3 regions of the Clostridium sp. LIBA-8841 genome follow, and region 3 is predicted to be linked to each of the others. Evidence: riboswitches for the same ligand, from Rfam matches in the RefSeq annotation. Region 3 holds a riboswitch; each other region holds the start of a gene.
What was found. Region 3 has a riboswitch for cobalamin ahead of AC2A4K_RS09755 (ECF transporter S component). Riboswitches for the same ligand answer to the same signal wherever they lie in the genome.

Region 1 (5,577 bases), 200 kb from region 3:
TTCATCTCTTTCTATAGAAAATACTTTTCCATTTTCTATAAATTTAGAGGCCTGAATAGTAATACTACCAGTTCCACTTCCTATATCTAAAAAATTAGAATTTGTATTTAACTCTAATTTACTAATAGTAAGGATTCTAATATCCTCTTTTGTCATAGGACATTTTCCTCTTATAAACTCTGAATCTTTTATAAACTTCATATATCCTCCAAAGGAAAATTTATCTTTCAATTATTATTACAGATAAATCTCCATAATCCTTTTCGCAAATTTCTCTTGGATTTCCAATTGTTATATTTTCATTTTCATAAGAAAGATTTTCTCCAACATATATCGTACATTCTATAGAATTTTCTATTAACATTTTACTTAGTTCATTTGGAGTATTCTTTTTATCAGTTAACCATATAGAAAGTTTGTTTTTTTTGACAACTTCTATAAAATTTTCTTCTCTTCCATGCATACTTCCTACAAATGCATTATTCCAAGATTTATTTACTTTGCATGTTAAATACTGAAAAGAACTTATTCCTGGAATAATAGAAATCTCTCCATAATAATTTTTTTCTATGTAATTTGTAATACCATAAAAGGTAGGGTCTCCTGATGCAACAATTGAAATATCATTCTCTTCATTTTCATTTAAAAAAGCTATTAATTCACTTAAAGTTTTGACCTTTTTAAACTTTTCATCTCTTAAATTATTTAAAAACTTTAAGCTTGAAATTGCTCTTTCAAAACCTACTATATAATCACTTTTTTCTAGTTCCTTAATAACCTTAGGAATTATATAGTCTTTATGGCCTGGTCCTAACCCTAGTATCTTAACCAATAGCCTTCATTCCCTTCTAATTTAAGTTTAATCAAACAAGTTTGAATTTTTAGATTCATATAATAATTTCATTTCCTTTGATCCATAATACATAAGAATATTAAAATTTGCCTCACCGTAAGAGTAAATATCTAATCTCTTTAATACTTTTTCTCCAATTCTCTCATATAACATTGGGAAATCATCTCCAAGAAGTCTTACAGCACCTTCACTTGTCTTTTCTTCTAAAACCTTTTTAACTAGTTCTAAGTCATATCCCATTAAAGTTAACTCTAAAGCTATAACTTCTAATCTTACGTCTGAAACTCTACTATGTGTATTAAAACAGCCAAATGCAATTTTACTTAGTTTTCCTATATGACCTATTATGGTTAAATCCTTTATTCCTTGAGCTAAGGCACACTCTATGGAAAATCCTACATAGTTAGATATGATAACTATATTATCCTTTTTATATCCTCTTTCCCTTAGAAACCTTTCTCCCATATTACCAAAGACAAATACAAGTTCATTATTAGACACTGCTTTTTGCCTTATTTCAATTCTAATAGATTCCTTTAAAGCATCTTCAGACATTGGATACACAATTCCTGTTGTGCCTAGTATTGATATTCCATCAACTATACCCAATCTAGGGTTAAAGGTTTTCTTAGCAATCTCCCTTCCTCTTGGAACGAAAATTGTTATTTTTACTCCTTTATTTTCAGGTAATACACTTAATACTTCCTTCTTAATCATTTCCCTAGGTACTGGATTTATAGCTGGCTGTCCTTTTTCTACAAAGAGCCCATCCTTAGTAACTCTTCCAACACCTTCTCCTCCACAAAGCTCAAATCCTTCTGAAATTTCCTCTGCCTTTGCAAATATAGCTATTCCTGAGGTAGCATCTATGTCATCTCCACCATCTTTTATTATGGAACATGAAACGGAGTTTTTTTCTACTTGTATATCTTGTATTTCTAAACTAAGCTTTATGTTTTTAGGAGTATCTATCTCTATAACTCCTATATCCTTTTTATGAAAAAGCATATATGTGGCCGCCTTAGCTGCCGCCGCTGCACAAGATCCTGTGGTATACCCACATCTAAGTTTTTTTCCACCGCTTTCTACATACATTTCAAACATTTAATATACCTTCTTTTATTACATTTCTCTTTTATAATTCATATAAAGCAATGCATTTATTATGGCTGCTGCTACTGTACTACCACCTTTTCTTCCCTTAACTCTTATATAAGGAATACCTAGTTCATCTAAATCCTCTTTACTCTCACTAGCACCTACGAACCCAACTGGAACAGCTACTATAAGTTTTGGTTTTGCCTTTCCTTCCTTAATAAGTTCTCTAAGTTTAAACAAAGCTGTTGGAGCATTTCCAAAAACAAATATATCTACATTTTCCTTTGCCGCAAGTTCAACACCTGCCATTGAACGAGTTATCTGTTTTTCTTTTGCTAATTTAAACACCTCATCTAAACCAACATAGCATTCAACTGATGAATTTAATTCCTTTAAAGCTCTTTTATTCATACCTGATAAGGCCATTGTTGTATCAGTATATATTTTAGCTCCAGATTTTAAAGCAGAAACTCCAGCTTCTATAGCTCCTTCACTTATTTCAATTAAATCCTCATACTCAAAGTCTGCTGTAGTATGTATAACTCTTTTTACTATTTCTAACTCCTCTTCTGAAAAGTTATGATTTTTCATTTCAGAACCTATTATTTCAAAGCTTCTTTTTTCTATGCCCATAGGACTTTTCATATAATCCATTTATCTCTTCACCTTTCTATGTCTTTTTTTAGTTTCTCCTAAACCTTTATATGTACCATCTATAACATCTTTAACACGTTCTATGTAAAGTTTTCTAAACTCTTCTCTTTCCCCTAATCCTTTTAAAATAACATCAGTTTTAATTCCTTCACTTTCAAGTCTACTCTTCCATGAATCCTCATCTTCTGAAGCCATATCATTTTTAGCATGGTCTCCTGCTACAACCATTAAAGGAATAATAGTCACATTATCTAAATTTTTCTTTTTAACTCTTTTTAAAACATCTGAAAAATTAGGATATCCCTCTACAGTTCCAACAAAAATATCTTCATAGTCTCTATCTAAAACTGATTGAAGACATCCATAAACAGCATTGGAAGGATGTGCGCTTCCATGACCAACTAATATACACGGTCTATTCTCTTCTATTACTTCTTTCATACTATCAACAAAGGCAGAATAGTCATTTGGTCCATCACCAAAACCTTCATAATAAAATATTGGTCTACCAGTTTCTATCTTTTTAAAATGATTTTCATAATTCTTCACCATATGCTTTATATAGTCAAATTCTTCACCTGGCATAATATGAAGTGGTTGCACCACAACTTCTTCATATCCTTCTTCCTCTAACTTTTTTAAAGCATCTTCTGGAAACAGTATATTCATATCATATTTTTCTTTAAGCTTTCTTACTATCATATGTGATGTAAAACTTCTAAAAACATCATACTCTTCAAAACTTTCTTTTATTGAATCTTCTATTTTTTTTATAGAATTATTTAAGGCATCTAAATGACTTGTTCCAAAACTTACAACTAATATAGCTTTTTTCATGTTTCACCTCTAAAAAATTAAAATAAAAAGCATCTGTGTTACAAAGAACCAGATGCTTTAATAAAAAGTAATTATTTTCCAATATAAATATAGGAATCAATAAATACTACATCTTCCCTCCGAAGCTTAGTTCATAATTTTTAGGCAGGTATCCTGACTTAAGGCTTATCCTCATTTCTCCCTTCCCAATTTAAAAAAATCAGTGAGCAATTAGAAACTTGTATCCTATTACAGTAGCGGGGGCTGTAGTGGATTTTAACCACTTTCCCTTTTAATTAGTAAAATTAAACCTAAAAATATAAAATATTATTTTTTTCTTAATTATAATATATAATTTTAATTATTTCAACATAAGACAAATTTCTTATTTTTTCAGATTTATAGTATAATTAAATTGTTAATTTTTTCTTAACATATTTAAATGGGATAAAGGTTAAATTTGTGTTACATTTGACTTTTATGTTATAATTCAGTAATACAGGATGAAATACACTTAAGTTGTGGACAGTTTAACTAAAAGGAGTGTACTTTATGCAAAAAAGAATTTTATCAGCATTAATAGCAATAACTATAAGTATTTCAACGACTCAAGTAGTTTTTGCTGATACAATAAGTGATAAGAAATCAAATATACAAGAAAATAAAGTAAAATATGAACAATTAGATAATGAGGTTATGTCTCTTAATTCTCAAGTATCAAAACTTAACAATGAAATTGAAGAATTAAATGCTAAATTAGCAGATAATCAAACTAAGATGAAAGATACTGAGGAAAACTTAAAAGAAACGGAAAGTAAAGTAAGTACTTTAAAAACCGAAATAGATCAAAAGCAATCTGTTTTAGGTAAAAGAATGCGTGCTATGTATAAAAGCAAAGATTCAATGAACCCACTAGTTTTTCTTATTAAATCTGAAAACTTATCAGATTTAATAACAAGAATAGATGCTTTGGCAAGGGTTACAGCCTTAGATAAAAATCTTATAAATGATCTAGATTCTCAAAAAGATTCTCTTGATCAGGATATAAAAAAATTAGAAAGAGATAAGGCTGAATTAAAAGAATTAAAAAGTTCAACTGAGGAATCTCTTAAAACCCTAGATAGTAAAAAAGTTGAAGAACAAAAGAAAATTGATGAATTAAACAATCAAAAAGAAGCTGTTTTAGGAATAATTAAAGAAAATGAAATGTCTTTAATTTCTCATTCTGTTTCTGTTATAAATTCATCTTCATCAGTCAATGAGCTTGAAAATGCAATAAGCACATTGAATCAATTAATCCCACAACTTAACATCGATTCAGTAAGGGATACAGCTAATAATTCTGTACAAGCTGCCAAAAACAAAATTGAATCCATAAAAGCTGAAGAAGCAGCTAAAAGTATTAGTAACAACTCTCCAGCTAATTCAAATAATAATAATAACAACAATAATACTTCTAACCAACCTAGTGATGGTAACTATAAGAAAACACTTTCCGTTGAAGCTACCGCATATACTGGAGGAACATTAACTGCCATGGGACTTAAACCAGTAAGAGATCCAGGTGGAATAAGTACAATAGCAGTAGACCCTAATGTAATTCCATTAGGTTCAAAAGTGTACATCCCTGGATATGGCTATGCCATAGCATCAGATACAGGAGGAGTTATTAAAGGAAACATAATAGACCTTTATATGAACTCTAATGATGAATGTAAATCTTGGGGAAGACGTCAAGTTACATTACACATAGTTGCCTATCCTGGTGAATGGTAAAATAAAAAAGATAAGACATTTTTGCCTTATCTTTTTTTTAATCTTCCACCAAAATCATTAAAAATTTTCAATAATAAAAAAATTGCTGTAAAGGCTACTATAGCCGTAATAATTGCAATAAAAAAGTTTAATATATCCTTAAAACTTAATCCAACCCCTGTTAGAAAATTTTTAAATTTTATACTTATCTTAAAAAATCCCCACAAAATTAAACTTCCTATAATTCCTACTGAAGCTGCAGTCAATCCAATTTTCGATTTTTTAAATAAACATACTACTCCTATTAAAGCAAATGTTATTATTATGAAAATAAACTTCCAATCTAAAATCTCCAAAGTTTTCATTCTCCTAAACATACTTTCCTTATTATTTTACTTAAC
Region 2 (5,577 bases), 370 kb from region 3:
AAACCAACACTTTCAATACATTTTAAAACTATATCCTTATCCTCATTACTAAGCCTTGAAAAAATACCATCTATATGAGCATACCTTCCCAAAGCAACGGTCTCAAATACAGTGTAAGAAAAATATATTTCAGAATTTTGACTCATTAATGCAACTTTTTTAGCTAACTCTTTTCTTTTTATCTTTTTAATCTCTACCCCGTCTAGCTTTATTTCCCCTCTATATTCTATGAGGTTAGCTAAAGCTTTTAAAATTGTGGATTTTCCACACCCATTTGGTCCTATTATAGAAATATTTTCTCCTCTATTAATATTAAAGGATATATTATGTATAACATCATTACCATCATACCCACAGCATAAGTTTTTAACTTCTAGCAAAATATCACCTACTTCTTTTTCCAAAATAAATGTAAGCAAAAAATGGTGCTCCAATTAAAGCCGTAATTGCTCCTACTGGCAATTCTGATGGTGAAATTAATGTTCTTGAAACTAAATCTGTTAGTACCATAAGTGTTCCACCAAGTATAATACACATTGGTATTACTATTTTATGATTAGAACCAAATATTTTTCTAACTATATGAGGAGTTATAAGATCAATAAAGCCTATAACACCACTTAAAGCAACTGCACTTCCAGTTAAAATAGCAACTGAAATAAGTAGTCTTTTTTTTACCTTTTCAGTTTCAACACCTACAGTCTTTGCACTATCTTCTCCAAAACTTAAAATATCCATTTCTTTTGTATATCTTAATACCATAAAGATTCCAATTATAAAAAATGGAAATCCAGCAAAAACATAAGACCAACTCTTCATAGCAAATGATCCCATTTGCCACATAGTAATAGCCTTTATATCCTCACTACATAATGCTGTTATAGTTGTTAACATGGCACTAGTAAAAAGCGATAGAACCATTCCCGCTAATATTACGGTATTATTTGAAAGTCCTCTATCTACCTTATTTGAAAAAATTATTACTGCAAAAATAGTAAAAACTCCACATAAAAATCCTATAATAGGCATAGCTAAATTTCCTATAAAAGGTATTGTTATACCAAGAACTATGTATATTCCAACTCCTAAGGAAGCTCCTGATGAAACCCCTAAGGTATATGGTGATGCTAAAGGATTTTTTAAAATTGATTGGATTACAGCTCCACTAACTGCAAGAGCAGCTCCAACCCCAAAGGCTAATAAAACTCTAGGTAATCTAATTACCCAAATAATTGCTACGTCTTCAGGTTTGATACCAGCTCTAAGTGGAATATCAAAAATCTTATTTCCAACTATAGAAATAGTATCCCATATATTAATATTGGAACTTCCAATAGAAGTTCCAATACAAAGTACTAATAATACTAATGGAATAGATAGTGTTATTAGCAATTTTCTCTTTTTAGATTCCTGCATATTGTTCTGGATAAATATCCTTTGCTATTTGTTTTAAGGCACTTATCACATATTGACTTCCACGTGATGTTGCATTTTTATCTACTAAGAATATTTGATTATCCTTAACAGCAGTTATTGTATTCCAACCTGGACGTTTAGCAATTAAATCTGTTGCATTTTCAATATAATCTTCATTTGTTAAAATTACATCTGGATTTGCTTTTATAACGGCTTCTTCACTTGGTGAAATCCAGCCTTTTTCATTTGCAAATACATTTTCTGCTCCAACTATAGTTAATAAATTATTTAAGAAAGTATCACTTCCAAAGCTATATAAATTTGGACTTGATCCAATTTCAAAGTAAACAGTTTTTTTATCTTTTATAGTTTCACCTATAGCTTTAATTTTGTTTACTTCACTTTTCATTTCATCAACCATTTTGTTTCCTTCAGCCTCTGTTCCAGTTAACTTAGCTAAGAAATTTATATCTTCGTATATTCCATCAATGCTTTCACTAGTTGGAATATATACTACTGGTATTCCAGCATCCTTTAAAACCTTAAATGGGTCTTCTTTACCTTCTCTGTTATGACCTGAAGCTATTATTACATCAGGCTTAAGAGCTAGAATAGCCTCAGCATCTGGATTCCTAAAATCTATTTTAGGTATATCTGGGTTTAATCCCTTTACATCTGCTGAGTATTTATCAACACCTACGATTTTATCACCTAAACCTAAACCTACCAATATTTCTGTATTAGACGGTGCTGTTGACACTATTCTTTCGATTTTTTTCGGTACTGTAAATTCAGTCCCTTCCATATCTTTCATTGTTACCGTTTTGCTTCCACAACCAACCAATAGCAGTAATGACATTACTGTTAAGGTTACTAGGGAAATTACTTTTTTAAAGTTTTTCATGTTTTTCCTCCATTTTTACCTTTGTAATTTCTTAAGTCATATGAAGGATTCCTATTTGATTTTAATTAATGATTTTAATATGTATTTTTTAATATTGCTAAGTATCCCTACAACCTATAAAAGCAAATTTGAAATTTCTTAAATTAAGTTTAAAGCATCACTAATAATCAAATTTTTCTTTCATAAAACTTAACAATTAAATATTTGAGGTTTAAGATTAATACGTAGAAAATAAAAAAACATACCCATTAGAAGGTATGTTAAGTATATTCTGAAAGCGTACGCATCCTATTACCCTACCCTCAGAAGATAATAGTATTCGCATAAAAGGCAGGTATCCCGACTTTGCTTCACCCTCCATCTCGTCTTCCCACATAAAATGCAGTGACATATTGAGATTTTGTCAGCTTCACGGTTACTGAGGTAGTTGAAGATTTTAACTTCATTCCCTATTAAGTGAATTCACACCAATTATGAATCAATCAACTTGATTATATTATTATATTTTATTATTGTCAAACACCTTACCTACTTTAAATTTATCTTTTTATAAGAATAAAAATGTAAATAAGCTATTTTAAAATTTTTGAAAGCGCTTCTAAAAGTTTTTCATTTTCTTCTCTTCTTCTAACTGCAACTCTATAATAACTATTGTCTAAACCTATATAATTATTACAACTTCTTATTATTATTCCTTGTTTAATTAGCTCTTCTCTTAAATTTAATTCTCTGCTTAATTTAAAAAATAGAAAATTAACAGCTCCTTTAAAAACATTAATGTCTTTAAATGCTTTTAATCCATTATATAAAAATTCATTCTCTTTTTTTACGTAAGCTATGCTATCTTTTATATACTTAACTTCTTTTAAGGCTTCTCTTCCAGCATAATCTGCCACTGTATTTACACTCCAAGGAGTAGCAACAGAATTTATTTTTTTTATCATTTCAAAATCTGAGCTTAATCCATAACCTAGCCTTATACCAGGAAAAGCAAAAAGCTTAGTTAATGATTTAACCACAATTAAATTATTAAAATCATCTAGATATTCAATAACAGAGTATTTTTCATTATCCTCAACAAAATCCAAAAATGATTCATCAAAAACAACTTTTACATCCATTTCCTTTGCCTTTTTTAACACTCTTAAAGAAAAATCTTTCTCTATTAAAGCTCCTGTTGGATTGTTTGGATTGCATAAAAATATTATATCTAAATCATCATTTATTTCATCTATAAATCTATTATCTAATGAATATCTATCTTTTAATATGTAATGATTTACTTTGCATTCTAGAGAGTTTAAAGCATCCTCATATTCTGAAAAAGTAGGTGCTATTATAAGAGCATTCTTAGGTTTGATTCCTCTTACTATATTAAAAATCACTTCTGCAGCTCCGTTACCTAAGACTATTTTATCTAAATCTACTTTTTCGAAACTTGAAATTTCTTTTTTAAGCTTATAATAAGTTATATCTGGATATCTTTCTATAGAATTTATTCCTCTAATCATGGCCTCTTTTACTTTTTCAGAGATCCCCATAGGATTTATGTTAGCTGAAAAATCAATGATTTCATTTTCTTCTAACCCATAAATTCTCTTTATTTCTTCTACATTACCGCCATGTCCTAAGTTCATATAATCACCTCTAAGATATATCTAATAATAATAGCTATTAGCATTCCTAAAAAAGAAACTAATCCTAAAATTTTATTAGTATTATAAACATCTGAAATTTCTATTTTCTTTTTAATATCTCCTATAGTTGGTTTTTCTACAAGCTTTCCAAAATAATAGTTTGCTCCTCCAAGCCTTATTCCTAAAGCCCCTGCTACCGCTGCTTCTGGATGAGCACTATTAGGACTTGAATGATTGTATCTATCTCTTTTATATATTTTAAAACTTTCTTTATAATTAAGCCTTAAAATAAATGAAGCTATTACTATAAGGTAAGCTGTCAATCTAGCTGGAATATAATTGAACACATCATCAAGTTTCGCTGAGACGAACCCAAATTCTCTATATTTATCATTTTTATAACCAAACATAGAATCACATGTATTTACTGCTTTATACAAGAAAGCCAAAGGTGCTCCCCCAATTCCAGCAAAAAATAAAGGCGCTATAATTCCATCTGACATGTTTTCAGCAACTGTTTCTACTACAGCTCTTACTATAGCTTCTTCATCTAAATTAGTAGTATCTCTACCAACTATATATGATAATTGTTTTCTAGCTTTAACTATATCTCCTGTATTTAAAATTTTAATTACTTTGAGACCTTCAACTTTAAGCCCTTTTGCTGAAATACAAAAATAAATAAGTATTCCTGATACTAAAGTTCCTAAAATAGGACTAACTAAATTTGCAATATGTACAATCCCTAAAGTTACTCCAAAAGTTATAGCTACTATGAAAAACCATGCAAAAAAACCTGCTAACTTAAGATTTTTCTTAAATACTTTTCTCCAAAGCTTTTCCATACTAGAAGCTAATTTTCCTATATATCTGATAGGATGATATGGATTATTAGGATCTCCTATTATTAGGTCTAAAACATATCCTATTATAATTTTTATCATTTCTAAAACCTTTCTATTATTTCTAGTCTTAGATTATTTTCTATATTTTCTTCAAAATCTAGACTTGAAAATTCTTTTTCTAAATTCTCGATATCTTGTTCAACTTTTAATTTATATCCACCTCCACACTTAGGTTGATAAGTATAAAAGTCTAATCCTTCCTTTTCAAAAAGTTCTAAAATACAAGCTATGCTTCCTCCATGACATACTATTAAAGCTTCCTCTTCTCCCTGTTCTTCTAGCATTAAAAGTAATTTTAAAAATGCTTTTTTCATTCTTTTTTCAAAATCTCTTCTTGATTCACCATTAGGGCAAGAAACTCCTTTACTTTCATCTAGAATCCAATCTAAATACTTCTTATCTTCCTTTAGCATTTCATAAGATTTCAGCTCAAATTCTCCAAAGTTGTATTCTCCAAACTCTTTTACAACTTCATACTTTTCATTTGGATATAAAATATTAAATGTTTCATTAGCTCTCTTTGCTCCACTTGTAAAATTCCTTTTACACTCTGGAAGCTTCACACTCTTTCTTTTTTCCTCTAATTCACTTATTCCTATTTCACTTAAAGGCACATCACTTATTCCACAATAAAGCTTCTTTTCATTACAATAAGTTTTTCCATGCCTAATCAAATAAATTATCATCTTATTATTCACCCTTTAATCTCGTTGGT
Region 3 (5,577 bases):
TAGGAATCATATTAAAAGTACTATAGCTTTTGAAAGTTTAGATAACTTAGTAAGAGGTGGAAGACTTTCAAAAGGAAAAGCGTTATTTGTTAATGCTTTAGGAATAAAGCTTATGCTTAATGTATTAGATGGTGAGATGAATGTTCAAGGAAAAATAAGAGGAACTAAGAAGATGACTAAGTCTATGATTGAACAGTTTAGTTCAATTCCTAAAAAACAAGGGGAGCCAATAATATTAGTTGAACTTGAAAATGAGGATATTTATTTGCCTATAAAGGAATATTTAGAAAGTAACGATATAGAATATATAAAACTTCCTTTAGGATGTTCAGTGGCTATACATTCAGGTCCTAAGGTTTGTGCATTATTCTATGTAGAGGAATATTAGAAAGAAGCTCCTAAAAAGGAGTTTCTTTTTTTATTTTAATTTACATAAATTCTCCTAATTAAAGAAATAATAATTTTGATATCAAAAAGGAGGAGTATTAGAAATGCGTTTTAAGAGGATTATTACATCTTTAGGTCTTATATTAAGTTTAACTTCTATGTTAGGATGCGGTTCGAAAAATTCATCAGCATTAAGAAAAATTGATTTTATAGAAAAAAAAGTTTATAATTTCGCTTTAGTTAAGGATGATTTTGCTAATGAAGAAAATCATTTTGCTAATTTAGCTATAGAAGGATTAAATAGAATAAAAAAGGAATATGGTGCAAAAATAGAGATTTTTGATACTAATTCTCCAGAAGATTATGAAAAGAGGCTTAGAGAGGCTGCTCAAAATAATGATTTGACTTTTGCTTCAACATTTAAGTTTTTAGAGAGTTTAAATAATGTAGCTAAGGATTATCCAGATAAAAATTTTGCTATTATTGATACAGTGTCAGAGCTTCCAAATGTAAAATCTATAAATTTTAGGAATGAACAAGGTGCCTTTTTAATGGGTATAATAGCTGGGAACATGAGTAAAACTAATAAAGTAGGATTTATAGGCGGAGTTAAAAACGAGCTTATAGATAACTTTCTAGCTGGATATCTCTCTGGATTAAAGGTTTCTAATGAGGAAGCTTATAAGAATATAAAAGAAGGAAACTTAATTCAATATGTTGGTGGTTTTATAAATAAAGAGCAGGCAAATAAAATAGCTAAGGAAATGTATAATCAAGGAGCAGATATAATATTCAATGTAGCTGGAGAAGCTGGTGTAGGTATTTATCAGGCAGCTAAAGAAACTGGAAATTACGCTATTGGTGTTGATGTTGATGCTGCCACAGTTTTCCCAGACTATGCCGATAATATTCTCTCATCTATGATAAAAAAATTAGATGATGCGGTTTATAAGACTGCAAAGGAAGTTATAAATGGTGATTTTAAAACAGGACCAAAGAATGTAATGGAAGTTGGGCTTAAGGATAATGGTATAGATGTGGCCCAATCTACAAGTAGACTAGTACCTAAAGAAGTTTTAGATAAAGTAGAGAAATATAGAGAGGGCATAATAAATGGAGAAATTAATGTTCCAAAAACATTAGATGAAGTGGAAAATTTTAATGTTAAGTAAAATTAATGTTAAAAATAATGTTGACAAAGAGTAAATAAATATGCAATCATAAGATGAAAATAAAATAAGTATATTAGGTGTTATCTAACTTAATAGGGAAAGTTAAAAACTGCAGCCCCCGCTACTGTTGATAAGGACGAAAGCAAGAAACCACTGTAACTTAAGTTATGGAAAGGATTGTTGGAGGATGATTTATTAGCCAGGAGACCTACCTAGTATAAATTGCTTATTGTTTCGGTGGGAAACAGTATATAAGTTTTAATAAAGTATGTAAATTATTTTTAACTGGTGGGGAAGGTTAACCGCACCAGTTTTTTATTTTTAATTATAAAAATAATTATTTACGAGAAAAGAATTTATGTACAAGCTTTCCTAAATAAGTTGTTTTGGAAAAGATGTATAAAAGTTTCTAAACAACTTAGTCTATTTAGCTCTAATAGTTAGTCAAATTTTAAATTTAATTTACACATAAGAAGTTAAATCTAGATTAAAGTATATTTGTGAAAAATTTGAAATTATATTTTTATTAAAAATCTTATTGGGTATAGAAATTGATTTAATATTAAAGGTGTACATGTTAAGTTAAGAGTTGCTTATGTTTAGAGAGAAAAAATAAATATTAATAGGAGGGTAAAATAATTATGAATTTTACTAAGGAAAAAAAGAATTTAAATGTAAAAAATCTATGTTTTGCAGCGATGTTAATAGCTTTAAGTGTTATATTAGCCAATTTCCCGATTTTTGCTAGTATAGCATTAGATTCTATGCCAGCCTTTGTTGGTGGTATTTTAATTTCTCCAGTAGTTGGAGGTGTTATAGGTCTTTTAGCACATTTATTTGTTGCTTTAAGAACAGGATTTCCATTTACATTACCAGTACATATTTTAATAGCGTTAGAGATGTTTCTAGTTGTTTATATAACATCAAAAATATTTAATATGGGTAAAGTAATTTTAGCAGGAATAATAGGAACTCTTTTAAATGGAATCATTTTTACTTTAATAACAGGAGCTTTTATGTATTTTGTATTAGGAGGAATGAATCCAATAGACTTCTTAAAACTTATGGGATTACCACTTACTTTAGCAAGCTTAGTTAATATAGTAATAGCATTTTTAGTAGCTAAGGGACTTAAAAATGCAAATATATAAATTTAGAGATTTAACTATAATTAAAAAAGAATCCCATAAAGAGGAAATGGTAATAGCTTGTGATAGTTGTTGTGGCATTGGAGAGAGAGAAGATGACTTTGTTAATGCTAGTAATGAGATTGTAGGATATTTTTCAGCTAGAGTTTGTCTTTTTGAGCTTATAGCATTTAAAGCTAATCCACTAGTAATAGTAAATAATTTAGGAATGACTATGAAGTGTGGTGGAGAGAGTATAATAAAAGGAATTAATAGAGCAATAAAAGAATATAATTCTGAAGGCTTTTTTGAAAATAACTTTAAATTAGAAGAATGTATAACAGGAAGTACTGAGGATAATTTTAAAACTCTTCAAACTTTTTTAGGATTAACAATAATAGGAGAAAAAAAGATAAGCACTGAGATTAGTTTTGAAAGTGAAGATGAGGTCTTCTTATTAGGAATTCCCAAAGTGGGGGAAGAAGTTTTAGATGATATAAATAATAATATAGGGGAAATTGCTGGTTTTAAGGAGTTAAAGCTCTTAGTAGAAAGTGAGTCTGTTAAGGATATAATACCTATTGGTTCAAAAGGTATTATACATGAAGCAAAGGAACTTGAAGGTAGTAATAATATAAAAATAAATCTATCATATAATGGAACTTATTTAAGAAAATCTGCAGGACCAGCAACAGCTATTTTATTTATATGTAAAAAAGACTCTTTAGAAGAATTTAAAAATAAAATAAGTGTACCAATCATTAAAATTGGTGAAATTATTTAATCTTAACCACAATAGAGAATTTTCTCTATTGTGGTTATTTTAGAATTAACATAAGTACTTTTTAATATAATATTAATATATTAAAAAGTATTAAAGATGTTATAATGTTGAAAAATGTCTTTATTTGATGGATAATTAAATAAGAAAGGTTAATAGAGAAAAGTTATGATTTAAAATTAAATAGTTTTAGGTGATATATATGTTAATGGATTTTAATTTAAATTTAACCCAAGAGCAAAAGCTTATCATGACACAGCAAATGCAACTTTCAATAAAACTTTTGCAAATGTCAACATATGATTTAAGAGAATATATAGAGAAAGAATTTTCAGAAAATCCTGTTTTAGAAGCTCAATATGAAGATAATAATGAAATAGTTAATGAACAGGATAGATTAGATTATAAAGAATTAGTGAAATATTTAGAGTCAGATAACTATGGTTCTCAAAGTTATGGTGAGTATGATCAAGAAGGAATTTCTCCTTTTACATTTATAAGTAAACCAGAATCTTTAATGGACTATCTAGAGTCTCAAATATTAGAGCTGCCAATAGATGAATATATGAGAAGTGTATGCAGCTATATGGTTGAATGTTTAGATCATAAAGGATATTTAGATATAAAAAAAGAAGAATTAATGAATGAATTACATTGTTCAGAAGTAACATTCAATAGAGCTTTAATAGTTCTCCATAATTTAGAGCCAGCAGGTATAGGAGCAAGGGACTTAAAAGAATGTCTAAAGATACAATTAGAAAGAAAAGGGGAGTATGACAAAATAGTAAAAAGTATAATAGAGAATCATTTAGATGATTTAGCAGATAACAAATATCAAGTTATTGCTAAGGATTTAGGCATAACTCCTAAAAAAGCACAAGACTATGGAGATTTAATAAAAACTTTAGAGCCAAAACCTTCAAGGGGATTTTATACTGGGGATGAAGTAAGTTTCATAATTCCTGATGCTGAAATTAGAAAGATAGATGGAGAATTTTTCATAATAATGAATGATGGAGTCTTACCTATGCTTTCAGTTAACCCTTTATATACTTCTATATTAAAAGATAGTAGTAATGATAAAGAGGCTACAGAGTATGTAAAGGAAAAAATGAGTAAGGCCATGTTTCTTATTAAAAGTATAGAGCAAAGAAAAAGTACTTTATATAAAGTTCTTGAAAAAATACTAGAAAAGCAAAAAGAGTATTTTGAAAAGGGAGATAAATATTTAAAACCTATGACTCTTAAGGAAATAGCGGAGCAATTAGAGATGCACGAATCAACTATTTCAAGAGCCATAAGAGATAAGTATATTTTAACTTCTATGGGTACAATAAAGATAAAGGATCTCTTTGTAAACTCAATAAGCAATAAAGAAACAGAAAATGGAGAAGATGATGTTACAGTTATAAACATAAAAAAAGCTTTAGAAGAAATTATTAAAGCGGAGAACAAAGCAAAGCCATTATCGGACCAAGGCATAAGTGAAATGCTAAAAGAAAAAGGAATGACTATTTCAAGAAGAACTGTAGCAAAATATAGAGAAGAATTAGGAATAAAATCATCTAGTAAGAGAAAAAGATTTTAAAATAGTATTAAATTTGATTTTATGGTAAATAAAGAAACTAAAGTGTTTGATTTGAGTGAAAAATATAGAGAGATTGGGTAATCTCTCTATATTTTTTTATATTTTCTAAAAAAATAAGAAAAAATTTTCTAAAAACCCTTTAATTTTTTCTTAATATGTTTTATAATAAACATGCGGGACATTTAAGAAGCAAGTGGGACTTTGAATGTCCAAAGGAGTTGTTAAATTTGCTAGAGATTTTAAAATTGCAAAAAATAATAGTTCCTGAAATGGTAGAACTATTAGTAAAAAGATACAATATAATCAGAACAATTTATTATAATCAGCCAATAGGCAGAAGAGCTTTGGCAAACAATTTAAATTTAGGTGAAAGAATTGTAAGAACAGAAATAGGTTTTTTAAAATCTCAAAACCTTATACAAATAAACACTCCAGGTATGTCTGTAACCCAAGAAGGAGAGTTTATGTTAGAATCCTTAAAAGGATTCATACATGAAATAAAAGGGCTATCTAATCTTGAAA

Region 1: it holds a riboswitch for cobalamin, as region 3 does, so the genes downstream of both, AC2A4K_RS09075 (sirohydrochlorin cobaltochelatase) here and AC2A4K_RS09755 (ECF transporter S component) in region 3, are expected to answer to the same signal.
Region 2: it holds a riboswitch for cobalamin, as region 3 does, so the genes downstream of both, AC2A4K_RS08310 (ABC transporter substrate-binding protein) here and AC2A4K_RS09755 (ECF transporter S component) in region 3, are expected to answer to the same signal.

The regions. Positions count from the first base shown of each region.
Region 1 covers NZ_CM173488.1:2,057,872-2,063,448, forward strand. Annotated here, with positions in the region: gene cbiT (precorrin-6Y C5,15-methyltransferase (decarboxylating) subunit CbiT) at 1-201, opposite strand, end outside; gene cbiE (precorrin-6y C5,15-methyltransferase (decarboxylating) subunit CbiE) at 221-832, opposite strand; gene cbiD (cobalt-precorrin-5B (C(1))-methyltransferase CbiD) at 860-1,957, opposite strand; gene AC2A4K_RS09070 (precorrin-8X methylmutase) at 1,976-2,605, opposite strand; gene AC2A4K_RS09075 (sirohydrochlorin cobaltochelatase) at 2,606-3,442, opposite strand; cobalamin riboswitch at 3,569-3,751, opposite strand; gene AC2A4K_RS09080 (3D domain-containing protein) at 3,974-5,197, shown strand; gene AC2A4K_RS09085 (hypothetical protein) at 5,224-5,532, opposite strand.
Region 2 covers NZ_CM173488.1:1,887,927-1,893,503, reverse strand. Annotated here, with positions in the region: gene AC2A4K_RS08320 (ABC transporter ATP-binding protein) at 1-380, opposite strand, end outside; gene AC2A4K_RS08315 (FecCD family ABC transporter permease) at 385-1,416, opposite strand; gene AC2A4K_RS08310 (ABC transporter substrate-binding protein) at 1,403-2,320, opposite strand; cobalamin riboswitch at 2,633-2,807, opposite strand; gene cobD (threonine-phosphate decarboxylase CobD) at 2,893-3,957, opposite strand; gene cbiB (adenosylcobinamide-phosphate synthase CbiB) at 3,954-4,901, opposite strand; gene AC2A4K_RS08295 (histidine phosphatase family protein) at 4,904-5,548, opposite strand; gene AC2A4K_RS08290 (bifunctional adenosylcobinamide kinase/adenosylcobinamide-phosphate guanylyltransferase) at 5,553-5,577, opposite strand, start outside.
Region 3 covers NZ_CM173488.1:2,253,057-2,258,633, reverse strand. Annotated here, with positions in the region: gene AC2A4K_RS09765 (DegV family protein) at 1-388, shown strand, start outside; gene AC2A4K_RS09760 (BMP family lipoprotein) at 492-1,559, shown strand; cobalamin riboswitch at 1,618-1,789, shown strand; gene AC2A4K_RS09755 (ECF transporter S component) at 2,201-2,710, shown strand; gene AC2A4K_RS09750 (hypothetical protein) at 2,697-3,470, shown strand; gene rpoN (RNA polymerase factor sigma-54) at 3,670-5,055, shown strand; gene AC2A4K_RS09740 (sugar-binding transcriptional regulator) at 5,283-5,577, shown strand, end outside.